4 regions of the Humidesulfovibrio mexicanus genome follow, and region 3 is predicted to be linked to each of the others. Evidence: riboswitches for the same ligand, from Rfam matches in the RefSeq annotation. Region 3 holds a riboswitch; each other region holds the start of a gene.

Evidence for each region. A riboswitch is a leader RNA that binds a small molecule or an ion and turns the genes downstream of it on or off. The one in region 3 is predicted to bind cobalamin.
Region 1: another riboswitch for cobalamin. It lies ahead of CHB73_RS11620 (sirohydrochlorin cobaltochelatase); the one in region 3 lies ahead of CHB73_RS02955 (ribonucleoside triphosphate reductase).
Region 2: another riboswitch for cobalamin. It lies ahead of metE (5-methyltetrahydropteroyltriglutamate--homocysteine S-methyltransferase); the one in region 3 lies ahead of CHB73_RS02955 (ribonucleoside triphosphate reductase).
Region 4: another riboswitch for cobalamin. It lies ahead of cobT (nicotinate-nucleotide--dimethylbenzimidazole phosphoribosyltransferase); the one in region 3 lies ahead of CHB73_RS02955 (ribonucleoside triphosphate reductase).

What each region holds. Positions count from the first base shown of each region.
Region 1 covers NZ_FZOC01000005.1:67,248-69,423, reverse strand. Annotated here, with positions in the region: gene CHB73_RS11625 (chemotaxis protein CheA) at 1-660, shown strand, start outside; cobalamin riboswitch at 679-867, shown strand; gene CHB73_RS11620 (sirohydrochlorin cobaltochelatase) at 1,005-1,901, shown strand; gene CHB73_RS11615 (FecCD family ABC transporter permease) at 1,903-2,176, shown strand, end outside.
Region 2 covers NZ_FZOC01000006.1:74,017-76,192, forward strand. Annotated here, with positions in the region: gene metE (5-methyltetrahydropteroyltriglutamate--homocysteine S-methyltransferase) at 1-1,091, opposite strand, end outside; cobalamin riboswitch at 1,260-1,397, opposite strand; gene CHB73_RS12625 (trimeric intracellular cation channel family protein) at 1,481-2,119, opposite strand; gene CHB73_RS12630 (tetratricopeptide repeat protein) at 2,171-2,176, opposite strand, start outside.
Region 3 covers NZ_FZOC01000001.1:623,948-626,123, forward strand. Annotated here, with positions in the region: gene serS (serine--tRNA ligase) at 1-151, shown strand, start outside; cobalamin riboswitch at 472-689, shown strand; gene CHB73_RS02955 (ribonucleoside triphosphate reductase) at 819-2,176, shown strand, end outside.
Region 4 covers NZ_FZOC01000004.1:66,475-68,650, reverse strand. Annotated here, with positions in the region: gene CHB73_RS09235 (WcbI family polysaccharide biosynthesis putative acetyltransferase) at 1-516, opposite strand, end outside; cobalamin riboswitch at 615-752, shown strand; gene cobT (nicotinate-nucleotide--dimethylbenzimidazole phosphoribosyltransferase) at 865-1,932, shown strand; gene CHB73_RS09225 (fused MFS/spermidine synthase) at 1,953-2,176, opposite strand, start outside.

The DNA.
Region 1 (2,176 bases), on a different contig from region 3:
GGCCACGAATACTCCGAGCAGGAAATCGTCCAGTTCATCCTGGCCTCGGGCTTCAGCACCGCCGAGAAGGTCACCGACGTCTCCGGACGGGGCGTGGGCATGGACGCCGTGGCCAACGCCGTGCGCGCGCAGCTCGGCGGCGACATCTCCATCGAGAACCTCACCGGAGGCGGCTCGCGCTTCCTGCTCTCCATCCCGCTGTCGCGCTCGGTGAACGAGGGCATCGTGGACGCGCTGGTGTGCCGCGTTGGCCCGGAGACCCTCATCGTGCCCTCGCGCGACGTGCTGGAGATCTACGCCCCGCGCGCAGGCGACCTGGTGTCCCTGCCCGACGGCGGCGAGACCGTGAGCGTGCGCGGGCAGATATTCCACCTGCTGCGCCTGTGCCGCCACCTGGACCTGGACGACGCCTGCCCGGACATCGACCGCGGCCTCATCATTACCGTACGCATGGGCGAGCTTTCGGCCGCGCTGCTGGTGGACGAGGTGCTGCGCCAGCAGCAGGTGGTGGTCACCGGCTTCACCGTGCCCGTACAGGACATTTACACCCTGCCCATTTTGGGCTTCGGCATGATGGGCGAAAGCGACGCGCTGGTGCTGGACATCGAGAAGCTGCTCGCCGAACTGGCCGCGCCCGCCGCCCCCCCTGCCCAGGCTTGACAGCGAAAGCCGCCGCATACTATCGCCCTTGCGTCCGGTGCCCCGCCAACGCGGGGTGAAAAGGGAATCCCGTGCGAACCGGGAGCGGACCCGCCGCCGTGAGCCCCGCGAATAGTCAGCCCCCAAGCGCGCCACTGGAAGAATGCTTCCGGGAAGGCCGGGGCCGATGGGGTGAGCCGGAAGACCTGCCGGACACGTGTCATGGCTTCTCGTCGGCAACGAGGGCTTTTGTCCGACGGGACACGCAAGGGGATGAAAACGGAGCCTCCCTTCCGCCTATTGTTGCGCGGAACGGGGGCTTTTTTTGCGTCCCCCAACTCCGCCCTCCGCTTTTGGAGGTTCCCATGCGTTCACGCGCAGTCCGTTTCCATTGGTCCCTGTTCGCCGCGGCCCTGCTGTGCCTCTGCCTTTCCGCGCCCGCCTTCGCCGGAGAGCACGGCAAGGCTCCGGAGGCCAAGCGCGGCATTCTGCTGGTGGCCTTCGGCACCAGCGTGCCCGAAGCCGCCGCATCCATCGACGAACTGACGCGGCAGGCCAAGGCGGCCTTCCCCGGCGTGCCCGTGCGCCTAGCCTATTCCTCCAAGATCATCCGCGACAAGATCGCCGGCGAAGGCGTGCAGAAGCGCTCCCCGGCCCAGGCCCTGGCCGACATGGCCGCGGAGGGCTTCACCGAGGTCGCCGTGCAGTCCCTGCATTCCATCCCCGGCCGCGAGTTCACCGACATCAGCGCCACGGCCAAGGCCTTCGAGGGAATGCCCAAGTCCATGGGCACAATCAGCGTGGGCCGCCCGCTGCTCTCCACGCCCGAGGACATCGCCCTGGCCGCCCAGGCCGTGTTGAAAAGCCTGCCCAAACGCGGGCGCGGCGAAGCCGTCGTGCTCATGGGCCACGGCACCGAGCATCCGGCCAACGCGGCTTACTCCGCCCTGCAGCTGGAACTGTGGAAGAAGGATCCCGGCGTGTTCGTGGCCACGGTGGAAAGCAGCCCCAGCCTGGAGGACATCATCCCGGCCCTCAAGCGCATGGGCGCGCGCACCGTGCACCTGCTGCCGCTGATGAGCGTGGCCGGCGACCACGCCCACAACGACATGGCCGGCAGCGAGGAGGACTCCTGGGTCAGCATCCTCAAGGCCAAGGGCTTCGCGCCAAAGGCCGAGCTCACGGGCCTGGGCAGCCGTCCGGCCGTGGCCAGGCTGTGGATCGAGCACCTGAAGGACGCCGTGAAGGAACTGGACCACTAGCATGACCGGGCAGGGCGAACACGAAACCGGGGCCACAGGGCCAGTGCGGCGGGACTTTCGCTCCGCCGCACTGCGCGCCCCGGACCGACCTGTCGTCCGGGCCGCCGTCCGGGCGCTCGCCCTGCCCGTCGCGCTGGCGGCGGGACTTGCCGCCACAATGGTCCTGGCCTGCGCCGTGGGCAGCTATCCCACCACGGCCCAGGACGCACTGCGCGCCCTGGCCCAAGCGGCCGGGATCCCCCTTGGCGCGCCCGTGGCCCCGGACCTGGCCTTGG
Region 2 (2,176 bases), on a different contig from region 3:
CTGCGCAACTCCTCGCACTTCTGCAAGGCGAAGGCCATCCAGCCCCGCAGCTCCGGGTCGAGCAAGGTCTCGTCGCCCAGGTCCAGGGGACAATGCAGCAGCGAACACGAAGGCGCGACCAGGACGCGCTCCACACCCAGGCGCTCCACCGCGCGGGAGAGCAGGGCCAGGGCCTTGCGCGCGTCCACCCGCCACACGTTGCGGCCGTCCACCACGCCAAGGGACAGGCTGGTTCCGGGGGCGAGGTGGGCGAACACGCCGTCCAGCTGCTCCGGCGCGCGCACCAGGTCCAGGTGCAGGGCGTCCAGCTCAAGGCCGGAAACCACATCCACATTCTGGGCCATGGAGCCGAAGCAGGTGGTGAGCATGAACCGGGCCGGCCTGGCCGCCCTGGCCAGGGTTTCGATGGCCGTGCGGAAGCGCCGGGGCAGGGCCTGGGGCAAGTCCAGCGCCAGCACGGGCTCGTCCAGCTGTATCCACTCTGCCGCGCCGCGTTTGGGGTCGGCCAGGGCCTGGACAAGTTCGACATAGGCTTGGGTGAGTTCGGGCAGAAGCTCAAAGCGGTCAAAGTCCGGGCCGACGGACTTGGCCAAGTGCAGGAAGGTGCAGGGGCCGGGCAGAACCACCTTGGCCCGCAGGCCCGCATCGTGCGCCTCGGCCAACTGCTCCAGCAGGCCGGAGGCGTCGGGCCGGAAGACCTGGCCGCGCTCCAGCTCCGGCACAAGGTAGTGGTAGTTGGTGTCGAACCACTTGGTCATCTCCAGTGCGGCCACGCCCTCGCCGCCGCGCGCCATGCGGAAAAAGGCGTCGAGGTCGTCCGGCATGGGCGGCTGCCCGTCCTGGCGGAAGCGCTGCGGCGCGACGCCAAGGCGCACGGTCATATCCAACATGTGGTCGTAGAGGGAGAAATCGCCCACGGGCACGATGTCGACGCCCGCCTGAACCTGTGCGGTCCAGTGGCGCAGGCGCAGGCTTCTGGCGGTCTCAAGCAGGGCGGCGCGGCTCGATGTGCCTGCCCAGAACGCCTCCAGCGCGGTTTTGAGTTCACGGGCCCTGCCCATGCGGGGAAAGCCCAGGGTGTGCGTCAGCATGAAGCTACCTCCGGTGGTCGCGGTTGTGCCAGGACCGGGGGACAAGGACGCAGAAACCGCATGGGGGTGCGGGAGGACGCGCCGGGAGACCCGGCGTCGTGGGGGGCTTGAAAGCCCGTGCCTCTCTGGCCCAGTCGCGGGGCCTGCGGCTTTGTCCTGCTTCGAGGCGTCTTCTGGCTTCCGGGCGGGGGCACGTTCCCCCTGCCGTGGTGGCCGCATCCTTCCCAGGTCCTTGGACCCAGTGGGCACAGCCGGCATGTTTCCCGGTCACAGCAGCGCGTCTGCGACGGATTTGCACCGTCTTCCGTTTCTCGAAGGGCGTCTGGCGATTTTCGAGCAGATTGCTGGCTATCCCGGAGCGCGGCGCACTGTCAAGACGCCGGTCGGGGTCAGTCGCCCGCGCCGGAAGGCCGGGGCAGCCCCCAGCCGCGCTTGTAGGCCAGCAAGCGCAAGCCCAGCCCGGAGGCGAAGACGCCAACCAGAGCGGCGGGCGTCAACAGCCGCAAGGCGTTCAAACCGAACACCGCCGCGCCCACCAGCAGGGCCACGCTGCCGTAGAAGCCGCCGCGCAGCACCTCGGGCACTTCGTTCACCAGCAGGTCGCGCAGAATGCCGCCGCCAACCGCGGTAAGCAGGGCCAGGGCCAAAACGCCGAAAAAGGGCGCGTCCGCCTCCACCCCGGCCAGGGCCCCGGAAAGGGCGAAGGCCGAAAGGCCCACGGCGTCGCTGACCACGAAGCCGGTGCGGCGCTCCAGCCGGGGCAGGCGGTGCAGCCGCAGAGCCAGGGCCAGCAGCGCCACGCCGCCCGCCACAAGAAACGGCTCGGCCTGGCGCACCAGGGCCACGGGCTGTCCCAGGAGCACATCGCGCATGGCCCCGCCGCCGCTGGCGGTAAGCAGGGAAAGGATGAACACGCCCATGAGGTCGAGCTTCTTGCGCACCCCGGCCAAAAAGCCGGACAGGGCGAAGGCCGCGCCGCCCGCCAGGGACGCGGCTCGCAGGGCCGGAGTCAGGATGTCGATGTCCACGGCCCGGCTCCTCCTTCCGGAAGCGGGGGCTCCCGGCCCCGCGCTCTTGCGCTACTT
Region 3 (2,176 bases):
GTTCCTGCACACCCTGAACGGCTCCGGCTTGGCCGTTGGCCGCACCCTTGTGGCCGTGCTGGAAAACGGCCAGCAGGCCGATGGGAGCGTTCTGCTGCCAGAGGCCCTGCGCCCCTACATGGGCGGCGTGGAGCGCATCGGGCCGAAATAGGCGCGGCGCGCGCTGGCGTTTCCAGAATCCTGGGGGCAAGGGCGGGACGCCTGCCCCCAGCACGAGCTGCAAAGCCCCGGAGACCAGGATCGGCGCAGCTTCGCCCGGGGAGCGGCCGCGCCCGCACGTCTGCCTGCGGCGGCAGTCCGGACCATTTTCAAGAATTTTTCTTGAAAATCTACAAGCTCTCACCAGCGGAAGTTCTGCCAGTAATTCATGGCCGTTGGCGCAATCCCCCACCCCTCCGGTCGGGAACAACAGCATTAAAAATCAACAGGTTACAGCACAATAAGCAGCTTGACTTCACGCTTCCGGACGCCCATAAGCGTTGGTGAGCTGGTGCCTGGACCTGGTCCGGGTGAAAAGGGAATCCGGTGCAAGTCCGGAACTGCCCCGCAGCGGTAAACGGGTACGCGTCCCCCCATCCGGAACGGATGGCATGACACTGGCGGCAAGCCGGGAAGTCGGCGGACGAAAACGGCGGCCACCGCCCCAAACGCCCGCAAGTCCGAAGACCTGCCCGCTCACGCCCGCTGCAACAACGCGGACGAACTGACGCAACAGCCTCGCGGGAGGGCGATGCGGCACACGGGTACGGGGCTTCGCCCCACTCCCTGCCGGTCCCCCCGCCGCTTCAAAGACACCACAGACGACATGGAGGAAGCAGATGCTTCACGCCGCAGACACCCCGTCCGATCCCATCTCCTCGCAGCCAGCACCGGTGCTCACCCCTCTGCGGCCCATCGCTCCCCCCGTCCAGGTGCGCAAGCGCAACGGCGAAACCATCGCCTTCGACGCCACCAAAATCCGCTCGGCCATCCGCCGCGCCGGGGCGGCCACGGGCGAATTCGACGACGACGAGGCGAGGCTCATCACCGCGCAGGTGGTGAAGGTGCTCTCCCACCGCTTTTCCGGACGCGTGCCGGACATTGAGAACATTCAGGACGCGGTGGAGCAGGCGCTTATTTCCGCCAACCACTTCAAGACCATGCGCGCCTACAGCGTGTACCGTGAACAGCGCGCCAAGCTGCGCCACGACAGAAAGACCGTGGTGGACGTGGCCGCCAGCGTCAACGAATACCTGGACCGGCTGGATTGGCGGGTGAACGCCAACGCCAACCAGGGCTATTCTCTGGGCGGGCTGATCCTGAACGTCTCCGGCAAGGTGACGGCCAACTACTGGCTGAACCACGTCTACCCGAGGGAAGTAGGCCAAGCGCACCGCGAGGGCGACCTGCACATCCACGACCTGGACATGCTGGCCGGCTACTGCGCGGGCTGGTCGCTGCGCACACTTTTGACCGAAGGCCTGAACGGCGTGCCGGGCAAGGTGGAGGCCAAGCCGCCCAAGCACCTCACCAGCGCCGTGGGGCAGATAGTGAACTTCCTTGGCACCCTGCAGAACGAATGGGCGGGAGCGCAGGCCTTCAGCTCGTTCGACACCTACATGGCCCCCTTTCTGCGCAAGGACGCGCTGGCCTATGAAGATGTCCGCCAGTGCATCCAGGAACTCATCTACAACCTCAACGTGCCCTCGCGCTGGGGCACGCAGACCCCCTTCACCAACCTCACCTTCGACTGGACCTGCCCGGACGACCTGAAGGAGCAGCGCCCGGTCATCGGCGGCGAGGAGATGCCCTTCACCTACGGCGAGCTCCAGCCGGAAATGGACATGATAAACCGCGCCTACATCGAGGTGATGACCGAGGGCGACGCCAAGGGCCGCGTGTTCACCTTCCCCATCCCGACGTACAACATCACCAAGGACTTTCCCTGGGACGGGCCCAATGTGGACCTGCTCTTTGAGATGACCGCCAAGTACGGCCTGCCGTACTTCCAGAACTTCGTGAACTCCGACCTTACGCCCAACATGGTGCGCTCCATGTGCTGCCGCCTGCAGCTCGACCTGCGCGAACTGCTCAAGCGCGGCAACGGGCTCTTCGGCAGCGCGGAGCAGACCGGCTCGCTCGGCGTCGTCACCATCAACTGCGCACGCCTGGGCTACCTGTCGCGCGGCAGCGAACG
Region 4 (2,176 bases), on a different contig from region 3:
GGGCCGCTTGCGGAAATGCTCCAGCACGTGGTCCAGGTAGGGGACCGGCGTGCGCGCCTGGCGTTCCCGTTCCATGGCCACGGTCTCGGCCAGGAGGGCGTCCAGGTCGAAGTGCCTCGCCAGTCCGGGGCCGAGGTACACGCGCAGGATGTCCTGGGCGGGCAGGTCCATGTCCAGCAGTCGATCCAGATACGTGTCGCGGAAGTCGAAGCCCGGCGCGCCGGACCACAGCGGCCAGGGCCCCCGGAAGAACATGTTGGGGATGCACAGGCTGGGGCAGCCCGACGGCAGGCGGCGCAGCAGCGCGTCCGAGGCGAGGCCGCCCCACTGGGGGCCGAGGTGCTGGTAAAGGAAGAGCCCGCAGGCGTTCAGGGCGGATTGCGGGAGTTCTTCCCGCGTGTAGTTGAGGAACACCCGTGGGGCGTAGGCGCGGCGAAATTCCGGGCTGGCGAGCAGGGCGCGGGCCAGGGGCTCTCCCTGGCAATTGGCGTGCAGTATGGCGAGAGGGTGCTTCACGCCCGCACTGTAGCAATCGCCGTGCCGATGGGGAAGCCCGGCGAGGCTTGAAAAACGCTCCGCCATGGGCTAGCAGCAGTGAACCGGGCGGACATCCCGGAACACGGTGCGAATCCGTGGCGATCCCGTCGCCGTAACCGGGGACCGGGGGGACGTATGGCGCGCGCGCCGGGCCACTGGGGGAGCAATCCCCTGGGAAGGCCGTCCCCGCCGGGCTGATCCGGAAGTCGGAAGACCTGTCCGCAGCGGCGAACCAGTGCAGGAATCCGATGGCAAAGGGTTTCGGCGGGCTTGTCATGTGCCTGCCGGAACCTTTTTTTCGCCCACAGCAAGCAAAGGAGCCCCCCCATGCGTCAGCGTTTCGAATCCGTCCTGTCCGCCATAACGCCGGTGGACCGCACCCTGGCTCAGGCCGCCCAGGCCCATCTGGACAACCTCACCAAGCCGCGCGGCAGCCTGGGCCGCCTGGAGGAGCTGGCCCTGCGCCTGTGCCTGGCGCAGGGCGGCGGCGCGCCCAAGGCCGACCCTTGCCGCGTGTACACCGTGGCGGGCGATCATGGCGTGGTGGAGGAGGGCGTGAGCCTCTTTCCGCAAGAAGTCACGCGGCAGATGGTGCTCAATTTTCTGAATGGCGGCGCTGGGATAAATGTGCTTGCCCGCGAGGCCGGAGCGCAACTGTTCGTGGTGGACGCGGGCTGTCTGGGCCCTGACTTCGACGAGCATCCCCGGCTGGTGTCCGGCAAGGTGGCCCAGGGCACGGCCAACCTGGCCAAGGGGCCGGCCATGAGCGAAGAGCAGTGCCTGGGCGCGCTGCTCCTGGGCGTGAACCTGGCGGACATCGCCTATGCCGAGGGCGTGCGCGTGCTGGGCACCGGGGACATGGGCATCGGCAACACCACGCCGTCCACGGCCCTCTACTGCGCCTATCTGGGCCTGGAGCCGGAGGCCATGACCGGACCCGGCACCGGCCTGGACCAGGAGGGCGTGCGCCGCAAGGCCGAGGTGGTGCGGCGTGGCCTGGCGGCCAACGCGGCCGTGGTGGCCAAGGGGGATGCGCTGGGAATCCTCGCCGCCCTGGGAGGTCTGGAAATAGCCTGCCTGGCCGGGCTGATTCTGGGCGGGGCCAAGAACAGGCAGTTCGTGTGCGTGGATGGCTTCATCTCCACCGCCGCCTGCGTTGCCGCCTGGAAGCTGGCGCCCGCCGTCACCGACTACCTGGCGTTGGCCCACGCCTCGGCCGAGCCCGGACACAAGCTGGCAGCGGAAAAATTGGGGCAGAAGCCTCTGCTCGACTTGGGGATGCGCCTGGGCGAGGGCACGGGAGCGGCCGTGGCCATGTTCCTGCTGCGTTCGGCAGCGGCCATCTACAACGGCATGGCCTCCTTCACCCAGGCCGGGGTGAGCGAGAGCGCCTAGGCCTGGACGCTTGCGTCCGCCTAAAGGTCAAGCAGGTAGTGGTCCACGGGCGCGAAGTCGTCGGTGAGCACGGGGGGATCGCCGGGCAGAGGGGCTGGCGGCAGGTAGCGCGTGGCCAGCATGGCCGCGTAGTCGGCATTGTCGCTGTGCAAGAGCGGCTCCTCGCCGTCCTTGAAGGCCGCCAGGATGATGTTCTGGGGCGAGGACGGATCCTCCGGCTCCAGCAGGAAGCTCTCCACGCGCG